Regions from separate parts of the Microbispora hainanensis genome, predicted to be linked through region 2. Evidence: riboswitches for the same ligand, from Rfam matches in the RefSeq annotation. Region 2 holds a riboswitch; the other holds the start of a gene.

Region 1 (6,927 bases), 2.7 Mb from region 2:
GCGTTCCAGCTCAGCACGGCCAGGTCGCGGTCGAGCGCGACGATCGCGTCGGGGGAGCCGGCCAGGACCGCACGCGCGAGGCCCTCCTCGGCGTCTCCGAGGATCACGTCGCCGAAAGCCGTATCGCCGAGAGCCGCGCCGCCCGACGCCACATCGCGCGACGCCGCGCCGCCCGACATCGCATCGCCCAACGCCACGCCGCCCAACGCCACGTCGCGCGACGCCGGGTCGCCGAGGGCCGCCTCTCCCGGCGTCGCGTCTTCCAGGATCGCGACGTCCGCAGCCACGGTGTCCGGGTCCGCGGCGCCCGCGTTCACCGGGTCCGGGACCGCGGGGGCGAGATCCGCCGCCCGGCCGTCCACGCTGCTGTCACCCACGTCCCCATCGTGCCTTCTTTCACCTTTTGATCTTGGCCTTTTCCGTCACCTCGCGACCGCTCCGATACGCTGCCAGCACGCAGAGAAGAGAAAGTGGGGCGCCCATGTCCACCGAGGACCTCGAGGCCCTGCTCCGCGTGACCTCGCCGGGCTACGTCGGCGTGGCCCCGCCCGAGGTCGCCTTCGGCACCATGGACGCGCCGGTGGGCCGTCTGGTCCTCGCGGTGACCGCCCGTGGCGTGCTGGCCTGCACCTACGAGGACGAGCACGAGGTCTTCGCCCGGGTCTCCCGCGCCGTCGGCTCGTTCATCGGGCCCGACCCGCGCCGCATCGATCCCCTGCGCAGAGAGCTGGACGCCTACTTCACGGGCAGGCTGCGCACCTTCTCCCTGTCCGTGGACCTGCGCCTGGTCACCGGCTTCAGCCGTACGGTGATCCAGCTCATGCCGGCCGTGCCGTACGGCAGCGTCACCACCTACCAGGAGATCGCCGAGCGGATCGGGCGGCCGCAGGCGCCCCGCGCGGTGGCCAACGCCCTGGCGGGCAACCCCGTCTGCGTGCTCCTGCCGTGCCACCGGGCGGTGGAGGGCCCCGGCTCGCTCGGCGGGTACGCCGGCGGCCCGGCGGCCAAGGAACACCTGCTCCGCCTGGAGGGCGCTCTCTAGGCCGAGCCGGGGACGGCCCGGGGTCAGGTGCGCCCGGCGGTCCAGACGGTGCGCTCGGTGCGTACGACGAGGTCATCGCGGTGCAGGACGCTGTGCGCGCTGGTGACGTCCAGGAGTTCGCCGAGGGCGGCGAGGTTCTCGGGGACGAGCGCGGGCACGGCGGCGACGCGGATGCGTCGCAGGCTGAGGTGGGCGTGGCGGCCGATGGCCCCGCTGCTATCACCCGCGATGCCTGCGACGCCTGCGGTGATGGCCACCGTCCACGGACCACGGCCTCGCAAACCTCTCCACGACGACGGGTGTGCGAAATTTTTCCGACGCGCCGTTGGTATGTTACCAACGGCGCGTCGGCAAATCGGGGCGCTCGTCGTCCTTGAATCCCTGCTTCTTAGGAGTGTCATGTTCCTGGCCTGGCGCGAGCTGGTCTTCGCCCGCGCACGCTTCGGCCTGATGGGCGGAGTCGTCGCCCTCATCGCGATCCTCGTCGTGCTGCTGTCAGGCCTGTCCTCCGGGCTCGTCAATGACGGCGTCTCCGGGCTCAAACGGTTGCCCGTCACCGCGTTCGCCTTCGCCGAGGGCACCAAGACCGACTCCGCCTTCTCCCGCAGCACCGTCAACGTGAACCTGGCCGAGCTGTGGAAGAGCCGCGACGACGTCGGCGACGCCGCGCCGTTCGGCACCATGCTGGTCAACGCCAAGGCCACGACCTCCGCCGGCGCGCAGGTGCCGGTCGACCTGGCCCTGTTCGGCGTCGATCCCGGCTCCTTCCTCGCACCCGCCGTCTCCGACGGCGCCGGACTCGGCGACCCCGACGGGATCGTGGTCAGCGAGACCGTCCTGGACGAGGGCGTGGCCATCGGCGACACCGTCGTCATCGACCGCCTGGGCACCCGGCTCAAGGTCGTCGGCACCACGGGCGACCAGCGCACCTTCGGGCACGTCGACGTGGCGTACCTGCCGCTGCGCACCTGGCAGCAGGTGCACGCCGGCGCCGGGCCGGGGGACGAGGTGCGCGACGGGGCGTACGAGGAGGCGACGGCCATCGCCCTGCGCGCCCGGGACGGAGACCGGATCGACCTGCCCGGCGGCGACGCCGCGGCGGGCACCACGAGCATGACGCTCGACGCGTCCTTCAGCGCTTCCCCCGGCTACTCCGCCGAGACCTCCACGCTCACGCTGATCCAGGTCTTCCTGTACGCCATCTCCGCGCTCGTCGTCGGGACGTTCTTCACTGTCTGGACGATCCAGCGCAAGCACGAACTCGCCGTCATACGCGCCATGGGCGCCTCGACCGGCTACCTCATGCGGGACACGCTGATCCAGGCGACCGTCATCCTGACCGTGTCCACCGCCGTGGGCTTCCTGCTGGGGGTGGGCGGCGGCAGCCTGCTCACCACGACCCCCATGCCGTTCCTGCTGGAGGTGGGGCCGCTCGTCCTCGCCGCCCTGCTCCTCATCGGCCTCGGCCTCGCCGGCGCCGTGGCGGCCGTGGGCCGCATCGTCCGCGTCGACCCGCTCGCCGCCCTGGGAGGGCAAAGATGACCACCAGTTCCACGTCCCCACGCCCGGACTCGCTCCGGTCCGGCACCCAGGAACGCGGCGGCCTGCTGATGGAGGGCGTCACCCTGACCCTCGGCGACGGCGACGCCACAGTCACCGCGCTCGACGACGTACACCTTGAGGTGGCGGCCGGCGAGTTCGTCGCCATCGTCGGGCCGTCCGGCTCCGGCAAGTCGAGCCTGCTCGCCGTCGCCGGCGCGCTCACCACACCGGACACCGGCCGGGTCCTGCTCGACGGCGTCGACATCACCCGGGCGAGCGCCCGCGAGAAGGCGCGGCACCGCCGCGAACGGATCGGGTTCGTCTTCCAGTCCGGCAACCTCATCCCGGCCCTCACCACGCTCGACCAGCTCCGCTTCGCGCTCGACGTGGCGGGCGTACGCCCGGCTGACGGTCACGACCCGCGAGAGCTGCTCGGCCGGGTGGGCATGAGGCACCGCGCCAAGCACCGCCCCCACCAGTTGTCCGGCGGCGAACGGCAGCGCGTGGGCATCGCCCGGGCACTCGTCACCCGTCCGGCCGTGCTGCTGGTGGACGAGCCGACGGCCGCGCTCGACCGCGCCCGCAGCGACGACATCGTCACGCTGCTCGCGCACGAGACGCACGAGTCCGGGGTCGCGACGATCATGGTCACCCACGATCACGATGTGCTCGGCCACTGCGATCGCGTCCTGTCGATGGTGGATGGGAGACTGTCGGAATAGGGCCGACCATGGCGGAGGGGAGCAGGTGCCACGCATTCGGGCGTCCACCGTCGCCGAGCATCGGGCCGCCCAGCACCGCGCGCTGCTCGACGCCGCCAGGGAGATCCTCGCGGAGACGGGCCGGCCGCCGACGCTGACCCGGGTCGCGGAGCGCGCCGGGCTGGCCCGGCCCAGTCTCTACCAGTACTTCCGGTCCTCCGAGGACCTGCTCAACGCGCTGGTGGAGGACGTCTTCCCCCGCTGGTCGGCCGAAGTCGCGGCGGCGATGGACGCCGCCGCGACCCCCGCCGACCGTGTGCTCGCCTACGTGCTGGCCAACTTCGAGCTGATCGGCGAGGGTGAGCACGCGCTGGCCACCGTCCTCGCGGAGGTCGCGCCGGGCGACACGGTCGCCGAGCAGAGCCGTGCCATGCACCGGCAGCTCCTGGAGCCGCTCGTGGAGGCGCTGCGCGATCTCGGCGTCTCCGCGGTGCCCGAGACCGCGGAGATGATCAATGCCATCGTGTTCGCCGGGTCCCGGTTGATCGAGTCCGGTACGGATGCGCAGATTGTCGGGGAGTCCGCACGGGCCCTGCTGGAGCCGTTCGTACGCACTGCGGACAGGAGCGGCCACCCGTCCTGAACCACCGGACCACGCCCTCGGACGACTCTCGCGGACGCCGATGAGGCTGTGCGCTCAGCGGCGAGACCGCAGGCGGCGGCCCGGGAGAGACAGCACGACGGTCGCCAGCCCGGCGACGAGGAACGCGGCGAGCGCGGCGTTCATCCAGGGCTGGTGGACGAACCCGATGGCGTCGCGGACCCTGGTCCAGATCCCGTCCCACCAGGCGACGGTCGGGGTGGAGGTCACGATCCAGTACGCCGCGAACCCGAGCACCCACGGCACGACCATGAGCCAGCGCGAGGGGGCGTCCTCGGCCGTGTTCCACCGGCCCCTGCCGCCGAGCAGGAAGTAGTCCACCACGAGCACGGAGAACATCGGCACGAACACCGCGCCGATCACGCTCAGGAACGCGCCGTAGGAGTTCACGTCGGCGAACAGCGCGATCAGCGTGGTGAGCACCCCGATCACGACCGAGATCACCCGGCGGTCCCAGCGCGGCGCGAGGTTCTGGATCGACACCGTCGTCGAGTAGACGTTCGCGAACGACTGGTCGGCCTCGCGCAGCACCAGGATGCCGAAGAACACGACTCCGAGAGGAGCGGCCACGAACGGGTCCCACACCTTGTCGCCGTCGTTGCCGACCAGGGCGAGCGCGGCGATGCCGAGGGCCAGGCAGGCCACCTGGGCGATCGTGTATCCGGCGACCACGCCGGTGAACGCCGCGCCGCTCGACCGCGAGTGCCTGGCGTAGTCGGCGGCCATCGGCACCCACGACACCGACAGCGCGATGACGTAGTCGACGGCGGGGGCGAAGGCGTCCCAGGAGCCACCCCCCACGGACGGCCCCTGCCGGAACAGGGCGATCGACAGCCAGATCATCGCGATCACCACGCCGGCGGTGACGTAGCGCCGCAGCAGCCGCAGCGCGCCGAGCGGCCGGATCGTCAGCGCGATCGTCAGCACGCCCGCCGCCACCGCCCACACCGCGTACGGCACCGCCGTGCCGAACAGCGCCTGCGCGCCGTTGGCGATGACCCACAGCTCGAAGGCGCCCCAGCCGAGCATCTGGATGATGTTCAGCACGGTCGGGATGTACGACAGCCGGGCCCCGAACAGACCCCGCAGCAGCACCATGGCGGGCCGCCCGGTGTGTACGCCGGGGATCGCGGCCAGGCCGACCATCGCCGTGCCGAGCAGGCTGCCGACGACGGCGGCGAGCACCGCCGCGGTGAACGTGAGCGGCTTGCCGCCCAGCGGGTCGAGCAGGAACAACGCCCCCGAGAAGCCGAGAAGGCTGACCCCGAGGTTGGCCCAGAACGCGCCCTGGTCGAGCAGCCCCAGGGTCCTCGGAGCCTCCTCGTCCAGAGTGAGGGGAACCTCCGCGTGCGCGTCGTCGACGACGGCAGAAGTCATCACACGCTCCCTACGCCGGCATTATCCGGACAGGTTCATGCGGTCGGCGGCACGAGTTCGATCCGCCCTCTCAGCCCGGTTTCGCCCGAGCTCCCGCGAGTTATTGATGATGTCTTGGGGATTATGACACTTATTTGACCGTTTTCCTACGCCACCCCCGCCCGTACGCGGTCGACGCCCGCGTCCGTGCACAAGCCACGCCCGCGCTCCCCACGCGACCGCCGCCGCCGTACGCGAGCGATACGCCCCGTGTCCACGCGACCGCAGCGCACCGTGTCCAAGCGACCGCCGCGCACCGTGTCCAAGCGACCGCCGCCCCGTCCGTACGCGATCGCCGCCCAGTCCCCAGACGACCGCCGTTTCCGTCGCTACGCGACGTAGGGCGTCTCTCCCGTCTCGCTCACCATGGGACGCCCGACCGCGGCCCAGGACCGCATGCCGCCGTCCACGTTCACGGCGTCGCGGCCGATGTGGTTGAGCCACATCGCGGCGTGCGCCGACCGGCCGCCGACTCGGCAGACCACGTACACCGGCCGGTCGTGCGGCACCTCATCCACCCGCGCCTGCAGCTCGCCGAGCGGGATGTGGACGGCGCCGGGCGCGTGGCCCGCCACCCACTCGTCTTTTTCGCGGACGTCCAGCAGGTACGCGTCCTCGGGCAGTGCCTCGGGGGCGATTTCCGGCAAAGTCATGCGCCCATTCTGACGGCACACCACCGATGCCCGGGCCCGTGCGGCGAGCTGTGACCCACGGTGATCCGCGGGCGCTACTTGAGCAGGCGCGACAACCGGCGGTCGGCCAGCGGCTTGCCGCCGGTCTGGCAGGTCGGGCAATACTGCAGCGACGAGTCGGCGAACGACACCTCCCTGATCGTGTCGCCGCACACCTCGCACGCCTCGCCCGTGCGGCCGTGCACGCGCAGGCCCGACTTCTTCTCCGACTTGAGGTCCTTGGCCGCCAGCCCCCTGGCCCGCCCGACGGCGTCGCGCAACGTGCTCACGATCGCGTCGTGCAGGTCGGCGACCTGGCCGTCGGTCAGCGTTCCGGCGATCTTGAAGGGGGACATCTTCGCGACGTGCAGCACCTCGTCGGAGTAGGCGTTGCCGATGCCCGCGATCACCTTCTGGTCGCGCAGCAGGCCCTTGATCTGCGTACGGCTGCCGCTCACGATCGTCTTGAGCAGGTCGGGCGTGAAGTCCTCCGACAGCGGGTCGGGTCCGAGGCCGGCGATGCCGGGAACGTCCTGGGGATCGCGCACCACGTAGACGGCCAGGCGTTTCTGTGTGCCCGCCTCGGTCAGCTCGAACCCGGGGGCGCGGCCGTCCTCGCCTGGTGACAGCCGCACCCGGACGGCGAGCGGGCCCTTGCCCGGCCGCACCGGTTTGGCGCCGGTGAGGTCGTCACGCCAGCGCAGCCAGCCGCCGCGGGCCAGATGGGTGACGAAGTGCAGGCCGTCGCAGTCGACGTCGAGGAACTTGCCGTGCCGCGCCACGCCGGTGACGAGCAGCCCGGCGAGCGCGGTGACAGGGGGATCGACGGTCTTGAGCGCCTGGAAGGCGGTCACGTCGACCCCGATGACGGCACGGCCGACGGAGTGCTCGCGG
Region 2 (6,927 bases):
AAGGGCGCGGACGCGGACCGTGCGCCGCTGGAGGACGAGGACGCCTGGTTCACGCTGCTGCCCAGAACGCGCCTGCAGCCCGACACCCGCCACCGCTTCCGCCTGGACGACGACCGCCGGATGACCCACGCCCGGCTCGACATCTACCCCGACGGCGGCCTCGCCCGCCTCCGCCTCCTCGGCACCCTCATCCCCTGAGTCCTGCGCACACGGGGACTCGAGTACGACGTCCCGCCGGGGTCATTACTCCCCGTCGTTCTCCGGAACCGGCGGGGCTCTTCATGCGTGAGCCGGCCGCATGGCCGAGCGCGTCGCGCACGCCCCCGGAGGGACGCCGGGGACGATGACGAGGCGCGGGGAGGCGCGGATCAGTGCCAGATGGTGATGGTGGTGCCCGGCGGCTGCTGGCCGAGCGGATTCTCGCCGACCACGCGGTCGGTGCCCATCACCCTGCGGACGTTGACCTTGAAACCGGCCGCCTTCAGCTCGTTGGCCGCGTCCTTGACGGACTTGAACATCACGTTGGGGACGGCGACGACGACGGGCGGGGTCTGGTCGGGATCGGCGGGGTTGGCCTCCCACGGCCAGTGGAAGCCCTGGTCCGGGCCGCGTGAGGCGGTCAGGTGGACGGTCGCCCCGGCCACCACCTCGGCGCCGCCGGCCGGGTCCTGGGCGATCACCGTGCCCGGCGGGGCGTCGTCGGTGGTCTCGTCGACCTGGACGTTGAAGCCCTTCTCGCGCAGGAACTTCTCCGCCTGGTCGCGCATCATCTGCGTGACGTCCGGCATCAGCAGCCCGGCGCTGACGACGAAGTTGACCGTGCTGCCCTTCTTGACGCGCTTGCCCACCGGCGGGTTGGTGCGGATCACCTGGTCGCGGGGGACGGTGTCGCTCGCGCTCTTGCTCACCCGCCCGGGGGTGAGCCCGGCATCGGCGATCTTCGCCCGGGCGTCCGCCAGGCTGTACTTCTCGACCAGCGGTACGGCGATCAGCTCCGGGCCGGCCGACGGGATCAGGGTGAGCACCGAGCCCTTGACCACCTCGGCTCCCAGCCCCGGCTCGGTGTCGAGAACGATGTCCTTCGGCACCTTGTCGTCGAACCGCGCCTGGCCGATCCGCACCTCGAAGCCGGCCTGCTGCGCCATCTGCCTCGCGACGGTGACGGGCTTGTTCACCAGGTCGGGGACCTTCGTGTAGCGGCCCTGGGAGAACCACCAGCCGGTGAACGCGACGCCCGCCAGCATGACGAGGGCCAGCGCGGCGACGAACCAGACGGGCCTGATCCCGCCGCGTCCCCTGCGCCGTCCCGTCTCGGCCCGGTCGGTCAGCAGTTCCGAGCGCGGCTGGATCATCGTGTGGCCGAGCGGCGACTCGGGCTCGGCGAGCACGTGCGCCCCCATGCCGAACGACCCGCTGCCGAACGATCCGCTGCCGTGCGGCCCCGTGCCAGGAGACCCGGTGCCGTGCGACCCGGTGCCGTGCGACTCCGTGCCGAACGACGAGGCCCCGCCGGCCGGCGGCATGGTCCGGTGGGCGCCCGTCCGCACGCCGCTGTGGGCGCCGGTGTCCGGGGCCCCGTGGCGGGCGGCGTGCGCGTCGGTGTGCCCGGTCTTCGGCAGCGTACGGTGGACCTCGACGGCGGCGACGAGCATCGCGGTCGCGTCCGCCGGGCGCGCGGCGGGGTCCTTGTCGGTGGCCGCGGCGACGAGCGCGTCGATCACCGGCGGCACGTCGGGCACGATCGACGACGGCGCGGGCACGGTCTCGTGCACGTGCCGGTAGGCGACCGACATCGGCGTCTCACCCGAGTACGGCTGCCGCCCGGTGAGCAGCTCGAACAGCATGATCCCGGCGGCGTACACGTCGCTGCGGGCGTCGGCGTTGCCGGTCGTGACCTGCTCGGGCGACATGTAGCCGATCGTGCCGATCATCATGCCGGTCTTGGTCTGGTTGGTCGCCTCGATCGCGCGGGCCAGGCCGAAGTCCACGACCTTCACCCGGCCGTCGTCGGCGAGCAGCACGTTCTCGGGCTTGACGTCGCGGTGGATGAGCCCGGCCTGGTGGGCCGCGCCGAGCGCGGCGAGCACCGGGATGACCATCTCCAGGGCCTCGCGGGCCGGGAGGTGGCCGCGCCGGCGCAGCACGTCGCGCAGCGTACGGCCGGGGACGTACTCCATGGACAGGTAGACGTGCGCCCCGTCGGTGCCCTGGTCGAAGACCTGCACGATGTTGGGGTGCGAGAGGCTGGCCACCGACTTGGCCTCGCCGATGAAACGCCGCACGAACTGCGGGTCCTCGGCCAGCGAGCGGTGCATCACCTTGACGGCGACCGTGCGGTCGAGCCGGACGTCCAGAGCCAGGTATACGGAGGCCATGCCACCCCGGGCGATCCGGGACTCGACGCGGTAGCGCCCGTCGAGCAACTGCCCCACGAGCGGGTCGGTTAGCGTCGTGTCCACTCGCCAGAGTTTACGGGTGATTTGCCGCCGGGCGTGTTCCCGAATCCCAAACCGAGACCTATTCGGCAGCCTCGCGCGCCGTCCGAAAAGCCATACCGATTCCGAAAACCGGCCTTACCAGACGCGGAATCGGCCGCCTCCCGCCTCGCCCGCGCCGGCGTTCCGGGGCAGGCGGGCGAGAGGAGGACAGAGGCCACGGCGGTGCCGGACCGCAGAGCCGGACCCCAGAGCCGGACTGTGGTGCCCGACCGCAGGGTCGGTCCGCACAGTTGGACCGTGGTGCCGGACCACGGGGTCGGACTGTGGTGCCGGACCGTGGCGCCGGACCACGGTGCCGGACTGTGCGGCGGATCTCAGGACGCGCGGGCGGGCGAGGACGCCTCGGCGTAGCGGCGGCGCGGGATGCGCCCGGCGAGGCGGGCCGTCCGCCCGGCCGTGACCGCCTGCCGCATGGCCGCCGCCATCAGGTCCGGCCGGTGCGCCCGGGTCACGGCGCTGGCCAGCAGGACGGCGTCGCAGCCCAGCTCCATCGCGAGCGCGGCGTCGCTGGCCGTGCCGATGCCGGCGTCGAGGATCACCGGCACCGTGGCCGCCTCGACGATCAGCTCGATGCTGTGCGGGTTGCGGATGCCCAGCCCGGAGCCGATCGGGGCGCCGAGCGGCATCACGGCCGCGCACCCGGCGTCCTGGAGCCTGCGGGCCAGTGCCGGGTCGTCGCCGATGTACGGCAGCACCACGAAGCCGTCGGCGACCAGCCGCTCGGCGGCGTCGAAGGTCTCGATCGGGTCGGGCAGCAGGGTCCGCTCGTCCGCGATGACCTCCAGCTTCACCCAGTTGGTCTCCAGCGCCTCGCGGGCCAGCCGGGCGGTCAGCACCGCCTCCCCGGCGGTGAAGCAGCCCGCCGTGTTCGGCAGCACCTTGATGCCGCGGGCGCGCAGCAGGTCGAGCACCGAGCCACGCGACTGCGGGTCGAGCCTGCGCATCGCGACGGTCGTCAGCTCGGTGCCGGACGCCTCGAGCGCCTGGTCGAGCACCTCGAGCGACGGCGCGCCGCCGGTGCCCATGATGAGCCGCGAGGTGAACTTCTCCCCGCCCAGCACGAGGACGTCGTCGGTCATGTTCACCCTCCCTGCACGGCCGTGAGCACTTCGACGCCGTCGCCGTCGGCGACCTGGGTGGAGTCCCAGGCGCTCCGGCTGACGACCTCGCCGTTCAGCGCCACCGCGACCCCCGACGTGAGGGCCGTGAGGGTCCGTACGGCGTCGCCGACCGTGGCGCCGTCCGGCAGCTCGGCCGCGCCTCCGTTGATCGTGACTTTCATTGGCTGAATCTCCCTGGATCGCAGAACCGGGCGACCGGGGGCACCTCGTCGCCGGTGAGGAACGCGGCGACGGCGTCGGCCGTGACCGGGGACAGCAGCACCCCGTTGCGCCCGTGCCCGGTCGCCGCCAGCACGCCGGGCGGCCCGGCGGGACCGATGAGCGGCAGGTTGTCGGGTGTGCCCGGGCGGAAGCCGGTCGTCGTCTCGGCGAGTTCGAGCTCGGTGATGCCGGGCACCAGCTCGCGGGCGTCGCGCAGCAGCTCGTAGACGCCTCCGGCGGTGACCCGCGCGTCGTACCCCATCTCCTGGGTGGTCGCGCCCAGCGTGATCTCGCCGTCGCCCCGGGGGACGAGGTAGGCGGGGGAGCCGTGCACCAGCCCCCTGACGCACCGGGTGAGGAAGCCCCGGGGCCCGCGCAGCCGGAGGATCTCGCCCTTGACCGGGCGCACCGGCAGGCCGGGCAGCAGGGACGCCGACCACGACCCGGCCGCCACGACGACCTGCCCGGCCGCGACGGTCCCGCCGGACTCCAGCCGTACGGACGGACCCCCCGCCTCCGGGGCGTCGATCGCGGCGACTCGCTCGGTCACCAGCGTGCCGCCCGCCTTCTCGAACGCCGTGAGCAGGGCGCGTACGACCCTGCGGGGGTTGACCCAGGCGTCGTCGCGGGCCAGCAGCCCACCGCGTACGGAGGGAGAGAGCATCGGCTCGAAGGAGCGGCACTCGCGCCCGGTGAGCCGCTCGACCCGCAGGCCGAGCGTCCGCTCGAAGGCGGCGAGGTCGTCGAGGACGGCCATGTCGTCCGCGCCGCGGGCGACCTCCAGGGTGCCCTCGGTCCGGTAGTCGAGGTCGGCGCCGGTCTCGTCCTCAAGCTCCGCCCGGAACGCCGGCCAGGCCGCCAGTGACGCGAGACCGAGCCGCAGCAGCGGCTCCTCCGTGTAGGTCACCTCGCTGACCGGCGCGAGCATCCCCGCGGACGCGTGGGTGGCGCCGCCTCCGGGGGAGGGGTCGGCCACCGCGACCGACAGGCCGCGCCGGACGGTGCGCCAGGCCGCGGCCAGGCCTTCCACCCCGCCGCCCACGATCACGACGTCGTAGCCGGACTGAACGCCGGGTGGCGGTGTGCGGGACACAGCGCTCCCTTCGCCGGCATTACCCGGATCAGGTCGGGGCGGTCGAGAGCCTCGTGCTCTCCTCTCAGCCCGGTCCGCCGGGCTCCCGCGCGTCTTACGTCCCCAAGGGTAGTACGCCGCCCGAAACGGCCGATCGCGGGACCGATGAGCCCGGGTGGTGAGAGCACCCGGGGCCTCACAACCCGGGCCTGTTCGAGTGCGCGTCAATTACCCAACTCGTTATGGGGGCCCCGTTGGCCAGGGCCCCTGTCGGCAATCTATGGTCGAGCTGTGGATCACGTCGTGGTGGTGGGTGCCGGCCTGGCCGGCGTGCGAAGCATCGAGGCGTTGAGGTTCCGTGGGTTCACCGGACGCATCACGCTCATCGGCGAGGAAAACCATCGCCCCTATGACCGGCCGCCGCTGTCGAAGGCGGTGCTGCTCGGAGAGACCGACTCCACCGTGGTCGACTCCGATCTCGACGCCCTCGACGTACGGCTGTGCCTCGGCACGGCGGCCAAGGGCCTGCGCGAGGGCGTGCTGGAGACGACCGAGGGAGAGCTGGAGTACGACGGCCTGGTGATCGCCACCGGCGCCGCCCCGATCCGCCTGCGCGGCGAGGGCCGCCAGCACGTGCTGCGCACGATCGAGGACGCGCTCGCGCTGCGCGAACGGCTGGTCCCCGGGGCCCGCGTGGCCGTCGTCGGGGCCGGCTGGATCGGCGCCGAGGTCGCCACCGCGGCGGCCAGGGCCGGGTGCGCCGTGACCGTCGTGGAGGCGGGGGAGAGCCCGCTCGCCGTGGCCCTCGGGCCCGAGGTGGGCAGCCACACCACCGGCTGGTACGCGCGGGCGGGCGTCGAGCTGCGCCTCGGGGCGCTGGTCGGCAGCGTGGACCCCGACGGCCTCACGCTCATGTCCGGCGCCCGGGTGCCGGCCGACGTGGTCGTCACCGGCGTCGGTGTGCGCCCGGCCGTCGACTGGCTGAAGGGGTCGGCGGTCCGGGTCGACGACGGGGTGGTGGTCGACGAGCACCTGCGCACGTCGCTGCCCAACGTGGTCGCGGTGGGCGACTGCGCGAGCTGGTGGTCGCGCAGGTTCCGCACCCGGCTGCGCGTCGAGCACTGGGACACCGCGCTCCAGGCCCCCGACGTGGCCGCCGCCACCCTGCTGGGCGAGGAGGCGGTCTACGACCCGGTGCCGTACTTCTGGTCGGAGCAGTTCGGCCACATGGTGCAGTTCGCCGGTCACCGGGAGGCCGGTGACCGCATGGTGCTGCGCGGCGACCCGCGCAGGGACCCGAAGTGGGCGGTGTGCTGGCTGAAGGCCGACGACCGGCTCGCCGCGGTGCTCACCGTCGACCGCCCCCGCGACGTGGTGCAGGGCCGGAAGATCATCGAGAGCGGCCGGCGGCTCGACCCCCTGCGGGTGGGGGATTCGGCCCGGCCGCTACGCGACTGCATTATGGCTTAATCGAGGTGTTTCGTGGCGGCCCGCCTGTGGTAATGGTGGTTCCGTGACGCTTACTGTTGCGCAGATCGACCGGGAGACCGACCAGCTCGTAGGGGAGTGGCTCCCCCTCTCGGAGGCCGCCAAGAAGCTGGGGCTCAGCGTCGGCCGCGCCAAGCAACTCCTCAAGGACAAGAAGCTCGTCGGCGTCCGCCGGGGCGGCGGCGAGCCGCAGATCCCGGCGGTGTTCATCGCGGACGGTGAGGTGCTCAAGGGCCTGCCCGGCACGCTCACCGTCCTGTCCGACGCCGGGTACGACGAGGTGGAGTCGATCCGGTGGCTGTTCACCCCGGACGACTCGCTGCCCGGGGCCCCGATCGACGCGATCGTGAAGGGCCGGCACACGGAGGTCAAGCGCAGGGCCCAGGCCCTCGGCTTCTGACCCCGCCGCCGCATGGCATTGTGGTCGGGTGGACGACATCCGGCGACAGCGGCTCGCGCAGGCCAGGCTCTACCTCTGCACTGACGGCAGAAGGGACCGCGGCGATCTGGAGAAGTTCCTCGACGCGGTCCTGTCCGGCGGGGTGGA

What was found. Region 2 has a riboswitch for thiamine pyrophosphate ahead of thiO (glycine oxidase ThiO). Riboswitches for the same ligand answer to the same signal wherever they lie in the genome.
Region 1: linked by a shared signal. The riboswitch ahead of OHB01_RS11155 (purine-cytosine permease family protein) and the one ahead of thiO (glycine oxidase ThiO) in region 2 are both predicted to bind thiamine pyrophosphate.

Annotation. Positions count from the first base shown of each region.
Region 1 is NZ_CP108086.1:2,402,555-2,409,481, reverse strand. Features, by position in the region: gene OHB01_RS11185 (PAS domain S-box protein) at 1-377, opposite strand, end outside; gene OHB01_RS11180 (methylated-DNA--[protein]-cysteine S-methyltransferase) at 482-1,042, shown strand; gene OHB01_RS11175 (hypothetical protein) at 1,066-1,299, opposite strand; gene OHB01_RS11170 (ABC transporter permease) at 1,442-2,584, shown strand; gene OHB01_RS11165 (ABC transporter ATP-binding protein) at 2,581-3,306, shown strand; gene OHB01_RS11160 (TetR/AcrR family transcriptional regulator) at 3,332-3,928, shown strand; gene OHB01_RS11155 (purine-cytosine permease family protein) at 3,983-5,323, opposite strand; TPP riboswitch at 5,314-5,430, opposite strand; gene OHB01_RS11150 (rhodanese-like domain-containing protein) at 5,692-6,015, opposite strand; gene OHB01_RS11145 (Fpg/Nei family DNA glycosylase) at 6,090-6,927, opposite strand, start outside.
Region 2 is NZ_CP108086.1:5,075,597-5,082,523, forward strand. Features, by position in the region: gene alc (allantoicase) at 1-198, shown strand, start outside; gene pknB (Stk1 family PASTA domain-containing Ser/Thr kinase) at 369-2,459, opposite strand; gene OHB01_RS23735 (thiazole synthase) at 2,813-3,577, opposite strand; gene thiS (sulfur carrier protein ThiS) at 3,580-3,780, opposite strand; gene thiO (glycine oxidase ThiO) at 3,777-4,913, opposite strand; TPP riboswitch at 4,902-5,012, opposite strand; gene OHB01_RS23750 (NAD(P)/FAD-dependent oxidoreductase) at 5,184-6,362, shown strand; gene OHB01_RS23755 (Rv2175c family DNA-binding protein) at 6,406-6,780, shown strand; gene thiE (thiamine phosphate synthase) at 6,809-6,927, shown strand, end outside.